2 regions of the Paenibacillus sp. V4I5 genome follow, and region 2 is predicted to be linked to the other one. Evidence: a T-box and tRNA genes for the amino acid it is inferred to sense, from the RefSeq annotation. Region 2 holds a T-box; the other holds one or more tRNA genes.

Region 1 (5,590 bases), 1.6 Mb from region 2:
AGGGCGCAAGCCCGAAGCTATGAATTGAAGCCCCAGTAAACGGCGGCCGTAACTATAACGGTCCTAAGGTAGCGAAATTCCTTGTCAGGTAAATTCTGACCCGCACGAATGGCGTAACGACTTGGGCGCTGTCTCAACGAGAGATCCGGTGAAATTTTAATACCTGTGAAGATGCAGGTTACCCGCGACAAGACGGAAAGACCCCATGGAGCTTTACTGCAGCTTGATATTGGACTTTGGTACGATCTGTACAGGATAGGTGGGAGCCTTTGAAGCCTGAGCGCCAGCTTGGGTGGAGGCATCGTTGGGATACCACCCTGATCGTATCGGAGTTCTAACCTAGTACCGTGATCCGGTATGGGGACAGTGTCAGGTGGGCAGTTTGACTGGGGCGGTCGCCTCCTAAAATGTAACGGAGGCGTTTAAAGGTTCCCTCAGAATGGTTGGAAATCATTCGCAGAGTGCAAAGGCATAAGGGAGCTTGACTGCGAGACCTACAAGTCGAGCAGGGACGAAAGTCGGACTTAGTGATCCGGTGGTACCGAATGGAAGGGCCATCGCTCAACGGATAAAAGCTACCCTGGGGATAACAGGCTTATCTCCCCCAAGAGTCCACATCGACGGGGAGGTTTGGCACCTCGATGTCGGCTCATCGCATCCTGGGGCTGAAGTAGGTCCCAAGGGTTGGGCTGTTCGCCCATTAAAGCGGTACGCGAGCTGGGTTCAGAACGTCGTGAGACAGTTCGGTCCCTATCTGTCGCGGGCGTAGGAAATTTGAGAGGAGCTGTCCTTAGTACGAGAGGACCGGGATGGACGTACCGCTGGTGTACCAGTTGTCTCGCCAGAGGCATCGCTGGGTAGCTATGTACGGAGGGGATAAGCGCTGAAAGCATCTAAGCGCGAAGCCCCCCTCAAGATGAGATTTCCCAGTATGTAAGACCCCTTGTAGACGACGAGGTTGATAGGTTCGAGGTGGAAGTGCAGCAATGCATGCAGCTGACGAATACTAATCGGTCGAGGGCTTAACCAATAAACCTAAGATGAATTACTTTACGCAAGTTTCGTATCTAGTTTTCAGGGAATAATATTTCCTGAGTGTATATATATCTTGGAGAGATACCCAAGTGGCTATAAGGGGACCCTCTGCTAAGGGGTTAGACTGCGTAAGTGGTGCGAGGGTTCGAATCCCTCTCTCTCCGCCAGTTTCCAAATATATATACCTTTTATGTGGCGGCGTAGCTCAGCTGGCTAGAGCGTACGGTTCATACCCGTAAGGTCGGGGGTTCGAGCCCCTCTGCCGCTATCATAAAACCAATCCAGTCGGAGGCTTAGCTCAGCTGGGAGAGCATCTGCCTTACAAGCAGAGGGTCGGCGGTTCGATCCCGTCAGCCTCCACCATTTTTATCTTTATGCCGTTGTAGCTCAACTGGTAGAGCAACTGACTTGTAATCAGTAGGTTGGGGGTTCAAGTCCTCTCGACGGCACCATTTATAGTTTGGAGCTGTGGTGTAGTGGCCTAACATGCCTGCCTGTCACGCAGGAGACCGCGGGTTCGAATCCCGTCAGCTCCGCCATTTATTTTTTTTAGTAAATTAGGACAAGCTAAAGACAATTACATAAGGCTCGGTAGCTCAGTCGGTAGAGCAGAGGACTGAAAATCCTCGTGTCGGCGGTTCGATTCCGTCCCGAGCCATTGAGATGGTTGTGCTGCAACAATGCAGCATGGTTATCTCTCATCTGGAGGCTTAGTGAAGTGGCTAAACACGGCAGACTGTAAATCTGCTCTCTTCGAGTTCGGTGGTTCGAATCCATCAGCCTCCATTTTACCTTGAGTCATTAGCTCAGTTGGTAGAGCACCTGACTTTTAATCAGGGTGTCGTAGGTTCGAATCCTACATGACTCACTTTTATAAGTAAACGTTGAAGGCCGCGAGGTCTTTTTTTGTTTTATATAATCTCCAAAAGGCAGAGTTCGCCCCTTACATAAAGAAAAAGCATCCATAAGCAGGATGCTTTTTTCTATTTCAACTTGTCTGCAACGGACTTCATTTTTTGCTTCATAGAGGCCGGTTTGTCACGGCGATCGTCGATTTTGATAGATGTCGAGACTCGCTCTGCACCATTCGTAAAAGGGACTTCGTGGACGGCTCGAATGACTTCAAGCAATCGATCTATGGGACCCTCTAGAATGGTACCCATAGGTGTCATTTCAAAAGCGATATCGGAATGTTTCTCTAGTTCTTTGTGCAGATCTGCAACATAACCGCTAAGACTGGTGGTAGCTGTTCCTATAGGGATAATGGTGAATTCTGCGATAGCCATGGAGGTCACTTCTCCTTTCATTGTCTAAAGCTCTCTTCCATTGTAGATGAGTAACTACAGGCAATGCAATTCACCATGAAGCTAGCTTGCCAATTAAGAGCTAGCAAGTTCAATAATATAATCGGCAGTTCTAGCTGCAAGCGCCATGACCGTGTTGGTGGGATTCCCTCCACTGGAGGTTACGAAGAGACTCGCATCGCAAATGAACAAATTCGGGATGTCGTGGCTTTGACCGTAAGAATTGACGACGGAGGTAGCTGGATTATTCCCCATGCGGCAGCCGCCCATGAGATGCTGTGTATCAGATACCACGTAGGCAACCTCGCCTCCGGCTGCTTTGAGGATAAGTTTCATATTCTCTACAGCGTGATCGATTAATTTAAGATCGTTATCTCCATAATTGAAGGTCACGGAGGCACGAGGCATTCCGTTTTCATCTTTTTCAGCGGATAAGGAGATATGGTTGTCCCATTGTGGTAGCACTTCACCAACCATGGTTAAACGTCCATAATAGTTGTAATCCAGCATGATTTGCCTAAGCTGTGGCCCCCAGACGGGCTCGTGAGACGCTTTGCTGATCCCTTGAGCCATATCTATAGGTCTCGAGCCATGAGAATGAATCGTATAGCCACGTGCGAAGCCTCTGTGCGGATCAGTTTCATAGAAATCTTGTGTAGAGGCTAACACAGGTGTGCCTTTGTACAATCGAACCTCTTGCTCAAATTTGGCGTAGACATCATTACTGCTATGCGTCATAATCGAACGGCCTACCCAGCCGCTGGAATTCGCTAGACCGTCAGGAAATTGAGGAGTAGCTGAGTGAAGCAGCAGGCGAGGGGTCTCGACAACATGAGCGCATAAAATAACCGTTTTGGCACGTTGGCGGTAGGTGGTTCCCTGGTTAACAAAGAGAACACCATTAACATGTCCCTGTGTATCGACTTCAATTTGTGTAACCATACAATTAGGAAGAATTTCGGCCCCGGCTTGAACGGCCTTAGGAATATGAACGATCAAGGTACTAAACTTGGCATTCGGCATACAGCCTTCGATACAGAAGCCACGATTGGTACATGGAGGACGACCTTCAAAAGGAGCAGATAGAATAGCAAGCGGTGTAACCGCGGATTGAATACCAAGTGCTTCGCAGCCCTTTTGAAATAAATAAGCATTAGGACTTAGGGGGTCGCGCTCTGGATAAGGGTAAGGCCCATTGAAATTTCCCCAGGGGAAATGTTTCGGTCCGGAAACAGCTATTTCTTTTTCGATTCTACTATAGTAGGGCTCAAGATCTTTGTAGTGAATGGGCCAATCTTCACCTACGCCGTCAATGGACTTTGTTTTGAAATCTGATTCATGGAAGCGTAAAAAAACACCGGTAAAGTTCTGCGTCCCGCCGCCTATTCCCCTACCCGAATGGTGGCTCCCCATTCCAAATGGTTCTGTCCCATCAACAATACGAGTATCCTCCCATGCTAAACTCCGCATACTCAGCTCGTCACTAGCGAAATCCTTCTGAGGATCCCGCCAAGGGCCAGCATCGAGTACAACAACACTTAGGCCGGCTTCACTCAACTCTTTGGCTAGTACACCGCCTGCTGCACCTGCACCTACAATTACGATATCGACAGCATCATGTTCATGTCTCCACTTCATGGCTTCCTCACTGCCTCCCAAGGATCAAGTTGGCCAGGGTCTGCTCTCACATATCCACGAGGATAGGCAGGGCCGCCAAAACCGATCTCCGACCAAACTAAAGGATGTGAGTAATAGGCCTCTACACTTAATTGAAGGAGTTTATGAAACAGTGCTTTTTGTGGAATGCCCTCCCACGCTTCTGTTAGAGGGTAGCTAGCATCGCTGATTTGGCGCATGATTTGCTTTTGAGCAGCTTCGTCTAATTGGAAGAAAGGTCGGCTATCGGCTATCCATCCAGCCTCGTCAATAGCTTTAAGTCCCTGACGCAAGAGTTTTTGAAGAGGGGGGACATTGACCTTGCGCTGTCCTTCCCCTTTATTTTCTGCTAACGTTTGATCAATATGAGTAAGAATCGCTTGAATAATATCTCCTCGATGATCATCCATCAGCAAAGCGCACCAAACCCGTAATGTTTCCGCTTCTACTGGCGTTAAAAAACGGTGCGAATGTTCACGCTGAAGTCGGGAGGTCACAATAGACCGTGTATGGGAATCCCATTCCTTTTGTTCATCCATGACGTTGTAGGTCGGATAATAGGTATGATTCTTCATGGTAAGTCAACCTCCATAAATAGCTGTAAGACCAAAAATGCTAATGACTGAAAATAGTAAAGGCATCATCACTGGCGGCCCCGTAAGAAAATTACGTAATGCTAAGCCGCCTACCCGTTTCTGAACACCCTTGATGTGAAAAATAAAGCCGATTATTCCTTGAATGACACCAAGCCAGAAGCAGATATGGGTCACTATATACCAGCCTTTGCTATTTAGCAGTGTACTGATGATGGAGACGAAACTAATAACAAGAGCCAGGATAACCGGACCCCACATAAATTTGTTATGAAAGTTTTGTCGATAATGCGATAAGGTCACCTGGACCCATATGAAGAGATAGGTTACTCCAACCAAGAAAATGATGACACGATCTAACGACCACTGACTCCAAACCATTTGTCTGAACCTCCTATAGGATGAAATCACCCCAGTACAATTATTTCCAAATTAACAAAGATTATGAGTTTGTTTTAATTAACCAAATTTGCCAAGCTCCTCATGATCTAAATTAAACCAATGATATATTTGGCAAACTTACCAATGGTATGCCTGAAAGGAAATAATTTAGGAATGAAAGACTTTTCATTACCATGGTAACCTTGTACAAGGAAGTGAGAACTTTCCCATTTCTACAAATAACATGATGCTGGAGGAAATATTTATGATAAAGAGTCTTGCACACCGTACTTTGGGGCTTACAGCGGCGATAACCATTGCATTATCTGCTGTTACAGCAGTTTCTGCTTACGCGGCTAATGATGATATGGACGCGGTTTCCCTGGCAAAGAAAATGACGGGTGTTGATTATTCCAAAAGTAATGAATCGCCTTCGGCAGGTTTTGATTCTTCAGGCCTGATCTATTACGTCTTTCAAACTCTCAACTACTCGGTTCCTAGATCACTGGATGAGCAGTTTAAGATGAATAAAACGAAGATTACGAACATAGCAAAAGCAGAGCCTGGTGACGTCTTGTTCTTTGGTAGTGGTGGGAAGCCATCGTATGCTGGGATTTATGT
Region 2 (5,590 bases):
CAAGCTCGTAACAACATTTATTTGGCTGGTAAGTGTTGGGCGTCTTACTTGGCTATGGAGCGTATTTTCAACCGTTATGGCCGTGATAAAATCGCGCGAATTGCCGGAGACCAAGCGCTGAAGTGCGCAACCACGCTTGTTGGTTATGTGACCGAGGATGGGTACATTCCGGCTGTTGTTGGTGAAGGTAATGATTCTCGCATCATCCCGGCTATTGAAGGTCTTGTCTTCCCTTACTTTACTGGCTGTAAAGAAGCACTCGATGAAAATGGCCGCTATGGCTTTTACATTCAAGCGCTGAAGAAGCATCTCACAACGGTGCTCGTAGCTGATGTGTGCTTGTTCCCTGATGGCGGTTGGAAACTTTCATCCACAAGCAACAACTCATGGCTGAGTAAAATATATTTGTGTCAATTTGTAGCACGGCAAATTCTGGGGCTTCCCTGGGAAGCGCAAGGAACTGCAGCTGATGCTGCGCATGTCACCTGGCTCACGCATCCGCAGTTGTCGTTTTGGAGCTGGAGTGATCAAATCATATCCGGGGAAATTCAAGGAAGTAAATATTACCCACGCGGTGTAACTAATATCCTCTGGCTGCTAGAGGATAATTATCACACAGTCTAGAAAACTGGGAAGAAGAAGGAAGTGCAGGAACAGAAGAACAGAAGAACCCAAGATCAAGAGATTAAACCTCTTGGTCACTAGGAGTTTAGGAGTCTATAAGAATAAGAATCTCCATTTGGATCAAAACTTCCCTTCTTATAAGTAAATAGGTATGATTGTTGTAGTAAATACAACAATAACCCCCTTCAGAAGGATAGAAGGTGAAAGATGTTGTACGCCATACAACAATTTCCATTAAATCGAGTGAAATAAGCCCCATTTAAGCAAATCTGTTGCACTTTCTACAACTCTGGATCGCTTTAAACACGAACGTGAAGAAAATTGTTGTACGTTTTGCAACTTGATGGGTTCTATTCACATCTACAAAAACAATAAGCGAGCCAAACGTTTGTAATATCAAACGTTTGGCTCGCTCAATTTTATACGATTTATTCTTGATTCGTCGGTTCGTTCCGATAATCGTCTTCACCTGGGTAGTCCCGCTTAATACCTTCATGCAGCTCCCGATTCTCGTAAGAAAATTGGTTAGGCGGACGTTGATCTTCTCGCCAGGGTTTACTTTTTCCGAGTGATTCTGTGTTTAGGCTTGTGCCATATGGACCCTCGGGAAATTCTTCGGGAATTAAGTCATTGCGCTGGGACTCGACTGTCTCCAAATCGGTGAAAGCGTCACGGTACTCAGGAATAAAGCCTTTAGTGTGACTGTACTTGTCGTTAGGGAACTTATCACTCATGGATAAAGCCTCCTTATCAGGTTGCTATGCTTTTTCCAGTGTCCCCCGCAGACAGCTTAAATATCCGTAAAATGAATGGAACCTATAATTTGCGACAAGAATTCATTAAGTTCTAGTGCTTGTTCCTCATTCAGTTTATACACATGTTCCAAATATCCTTCTTCAGCCAGATCATCTGGACCAATAACAGCGCTGCGTCCGGATTGCAAATCAATAACAAGCTTTTTGCCGAAATAACGGGATGTAGTCATAATTGCGAGATCAAATCGGTGCAGTGCGTTGCCAACGAAACAAACGAAACGCGTTGTTGTTTCTTCCTGATGGTCGTATAAAAAGTCATAATCAGACATGAGGGCCCTCCATTCTCTTTCTAGTATGCAACTCATTATAACCGAAAAATGCTCGTCAACAAAACATATCTTGCGCCCATCTGACAAACATGGTATGATTTGGATATTAGAAAAAGGGAAGCACCTTTTCAGCTAACAAGCTGAAGAGGTGCTTTTTCGTTTTTCTGAACCATTTTTAGTTATCGTTTGGAGGAGAAGGTATGAACATTGTATTTCTGAACACTTTGGAGAAAGAAGCGGGGGATCATCGCGTTACATCGGCCCAAGTGTCGATTGGGGAAGAACAAGGCATTTGGAATGTCTATTGGAATGAGCCTGATAGCGCTGGAAAAATTCAGCAAGATCAGTGGTATCAAGGGGTAAGCTGGGATGAGATGCTGAGTGCTTTCCGTCAGGGACTGCGGGATAAAGTACGTACCGGTTACCGTCCGCTTGTTAGTACGGATTTGGAATCAGCGCAGGGACTGTCAGGCAAAGCCAGAATGACTCAGATGCTGACTTACTACTGCGAAGAAAATCCAAGTGAGGAAGTGTACGAAACGCTCCGCGCATGGAGGCGTGAACAAGCTGCTCGTGAGGGGAAAGCACCGTATATTCTCGCCACGAACCGTGTGCTTCGCATGATCTCCGTCTTTCTACCCCAGAGCAAGGAAGAGCTGCAGCAAATTCCTGGCTTCGGTGAGCAGAAGACGACCATGTACGCGGCAGATGTGCTCAATCTCACCGCTGAGTATACACGTTCGAATGGCTTTCCTTTAGATTGGGTAGCTAAAAGCGTAGATACAGTAAAGTTTGAGGCTTGGCTCCACGCACAGAAGGAGCAAAAGCTGCGTACAGAGCTTGACCGTGAAGTTAGCAAGCGCAAGCTTCTTGAGATTGTTGCTGGCGGAGGAAGCTTGGCGGATTTGCAAGCAGTGCTAACCATGCCGCGCAGGGAACTGCTGCTTTGGGTAGAGGATTTGGAGCGAGAGGGATATGATATGGATCCGCTTGTGGAAGCAGAGCTTGCTTCGATCCCGGAAGAAGAGCAAATCAAAGCCTGGAACGCCTTTGAATCGGAAGGTGACCGCTACTTGAAGCCGGTGCTGCAACGCATTATCGGCACGGAGGAGCTCAAAGGCAAAGAACTTGACCGTGCCTATGAGTGGCTGCGCTTGCTTCGTTTGCGCTTCCGCAGGGAGAAGGAAAGGTTTGCTTCTCAAGCTGCAAGCTAGCTAGTATTGACATTGATTAGGATTATATGATTAAATGGTCAATAATCTAAATATCAATTAAAGCGATGACGAACATGGGCTATGCCCGAAGTAGGAGTAATGCCGCTGCTGCAGAGAGTCGGTGTAGGGTGCAAACCGATGCAAGTATGGCTCCGAATTACAGTTCTGAGTTGGTTAAGGGAACATGCTCGTCAGGGCATCAGTAGCTTTTACCCGGCATTCATTTGTCGTTATGTATCTAAGTGAAAGAGAATTTTGCGATTGAGACCGCGAACCCTTCTCTTTAATTAGGGTGGTACCGCGAGACAACCTTCTCGTCCCTTTGTGGACGTGCAGGTTGTCTTTTTTGTATTTATCATGATGAGGAGGATTAATACGATGTTGATATGGGATCAGCTTACTGAAGAACAGCAGCAGGAAGTGGAACGCCAACTGTTTATCATTAAACGAGGTGCTGCCGAAATTGTGCCCGAGGAAGCTCTCAAGCAAAAGATCATGCACGCAGTGGTTATAGGAAAGCCGTTAAAAGTGAAGCTTGGCTTAGATCCATCTGCACCGGATATTCATATTGGTCACACCGTTGTTTTGCAGAAGCTGCGTCAATTTCAAGATTTAGGACATGAGGTTCAACTCATTATCGGAGATTTCACAGGACGTATCGGGGATCCGACCGGAAAGTCAGAGACACGCAAGCAGCTGTCAGAGGAAGATGTTAAGCACAATGCGCAAACGTATCAGACGCAATTATCCAAAATATTGGATTTGACCAAGACGACCTTTTACTACAACTCATCTTGGCTTGGAGCGCTTAAATTCGATGATGTGCTGAAGCTAGCAGGTAAAGTAACGGTTGCACGCATGCTAGAGCGGGATGATTTTGCAAAAAGATACGCGGCTAACCAGCCGATTCATGTTCATGAGTTTTTCTACCCTTTAATGCAGGGCTATGACTCAGTTTCTCTTGAAAGTGACATTGAGCTGGGCGGAACGGATCAAACCTTCAATATTTTGATGGGCCGAACGCTCCAAAGTGCTTATGAGATGAAAGATAGTCAGGTAGCGATTCTGATGCCGCTGCTCGAAGGATTGGATGGTGTTCAAAAAATGAGCAAAAGCTTGCGAAATTACATTGGCATCGATGAGCTTCCTAGCGAAATTTTCGGCAAGACGATGTCGATTCCGGATTCGCTCATGACCAAATACTACGAGTTAACAACGACCATCTCAAATGAATCGCTGATTGATCTAAAACAAGGGCTAGAAGCAGGTGCCATCCATCCAAGAGATGCCAAGATGACTCTGGCCAAGGAATATGTGCAAATGTATCATGGTGTGCAGGCGGCAGAAGAAGCAGAACAGCATTTTATAACCGTGTTCCAAAAGCGAGCTTTGCCCGAAGACATCGAAGAAATGACTCTAAGCATCAGCCAACTGGAAGATGGTCAAATCTCCATCATTAAGCTTCTCGTTTTACTAGAACTGCAAGCTTCCAACGGGGAAGCAAGACGAAGTGTGGAACAAGGGGCAGTGAAAATCAATGAACAGAAAATCTCGCATATTCATGAACAAATAACCCCAAAGGATGGGGATATTATTCAGGTGGGAAAACGGAAATTCGTTAAAATTAAGCTGATTTAAACAGGACAAAAAGGGCTCCTTGATAGCAGCGTACTGCTTCAAGAAGCCCTCACTCTTTCTGCGTTCATAAGGTATCTACAGCCATTCTTTCTTACGAAATAGCACATACATGCCAATGCCTAATGCCGCCATAAAGACCAGCACGATCGAATCACCGTGTGCGATTTGCATGCCGAGAACATTATCAAAGTTCATCCCGAAAACACCGGTAATGAACGTCAAGGGCATGAATATCGTCGAGGTTGCCGTGAAGACGCGCATGATCTCATTCGCACGGTTAGCGACGCTAGACTGATAGGCTTCTCGTAAGTTGCCCATGAGATCGCGAAGCGTATCAAACGTATCCACGATCTTTACGGCATTTTCATAAATGTCTCCGAAATATTTTTGCAGCTGATGGTCAATCAGTCTAAGCTCTTTCTTGCCAAGTGTTCCAATTACATCACGCTGAGGAACTAGCACCTTTTTGAGCCATAGAATCTCGGAACGAAGACCGATAATTTCATTCAAATGCGACTTCTTCGTTGCCACCAGGATGTCTTCTTCCAGCTTTTCAATCTTGGCCTCGATACGGTCACCGACCGCCACATAATTATCGACGACAAGATCGACCAGATGATATAGGAAACGATCGGCGCTGTTTACTTCCTCTTCCCAGAGAAAAGGTTTCAAAGCTCGAAGTTCATTAATTTTTTGTCTAGTAACGGTGATAATGACATGTTTGCTTAGAAATAGATTAAGTGCGCGAAGAAAAATTTCTTCATCATCAAATCGAATACTATTAATAACGATAAAATAATGGGAATCGTAGAATTCAATTTTTGGACGTTGTTCCTCTTCGCTTAAGCAATCCTCCACGGCCAAATCATGAAGATGGAACAAAGGTTGAAGGATCTCTAAGTCCTCTACCCCTGCATCAATCCAATAAAAGCCTCTTTCTGGAGGTGTTAGGGCGACAGACACGTCATCAACCAACGTAAAAATGCCATTCTGAACCCACCGTGTTTTCATCTGATCCACCCCTTTGAAT

What was found. A T-box is a leader RNA that pairs with one kind of tRNA and senses whether it is charged. The one in region 2 lies ahead of tyrS (tyrosine--tRNA ligase), so its partner is inferred to be a tRNA-Tyr.
Region 1: it encodes a tRNA-Tyr, which carries the amino acid that the T-box ahead of tyrS (tyrosine--tRNA ligase) is inferred to sense. The anticodon was not compared.

What each region holds. Positions count from the first base shown of each region.
Region 1 covers NZ_JAUSZB010000002.1:4,871,559-4,877,148, forward strand. The annotation lists rRNA gene QFZ78_RS24215 (23S ribosomal RNA) at 1-1,030, shown strand, start outside; tRNA gene QFZ78_RS24220 (tRNA-Ser) at 1,111-1,202, shown strand; tRNA gene QFZ78_RS24225 (tRNA-Met) at 1,230-1,303, shown strand; tRNA gene QFZ78_RS24230 (tRNA-Val) at 1,323-1,398, shown strand; tRNA gene QFZ78_RS24235 (tRNA-Thr) at 1,412-1,487, shown strand; tRNA gene QFZ78_RS24240 (tRNA-Asp) at 1,498-1,574, shown strand; tRNA gene QFZ78_RS24245 (tRNA-Phe) at 1,621-1,693, shown strand; tRNA gene QFZ78_RS24250 (tRNA-Tyr) at 1,740-1,821, shown strand; tRNA gene QFZ78_RS24255 (tRNA-Lys) at 1,831-1,903, shown strand; gene QFZ78_RS24260 (MTH1187 family thiamine-binding protein) at 2,019-2,321, opposite strand; gene QFZ78_RS24265 (GMC family oxidoreductase) at 2,415-3,977, opposite strand; gene QFZ78_RS24270 (gluconate 2-dehydrogenase subunit 3 family protein) at 3,974-4,570, opposite strand; gene QFZ78_RS24275 (hypothetical protein) at 4,577-4,969, opposite strand; gene QFZ78_RS24280 (NlpC/P60 family protein) at 5,235-5,590, shown strand, end outside.
Region 2 covers NZ_JAUSZB010000002.1:3,228,825-3,234,414, reverse strand. The annotation lists partial or broken gene QFZ78_RS16665 (glycoside hydrolase family 52 protein) at 1-624, shown strand, start outside; gene QFZ78_RS16660 (hypothetical protein) at 1,053-1,358, opposite strand; gene QFZ78_RS16655 (DUF3055 domain-containing protein) at 1,415-1,708, opposite strand; gene QFZ78_RS16650 (HRDC domain-containing protein) at 1,909-2,922, shown strand; T-box leader at 2,979-3,247, shown strand; gene tyrS (tyrosine--tRNA ligase) at 3,301-4,560, shown strand; gene corA (magnesium/cobalt transporter CorA) at 4,636-5,571, opposite strand.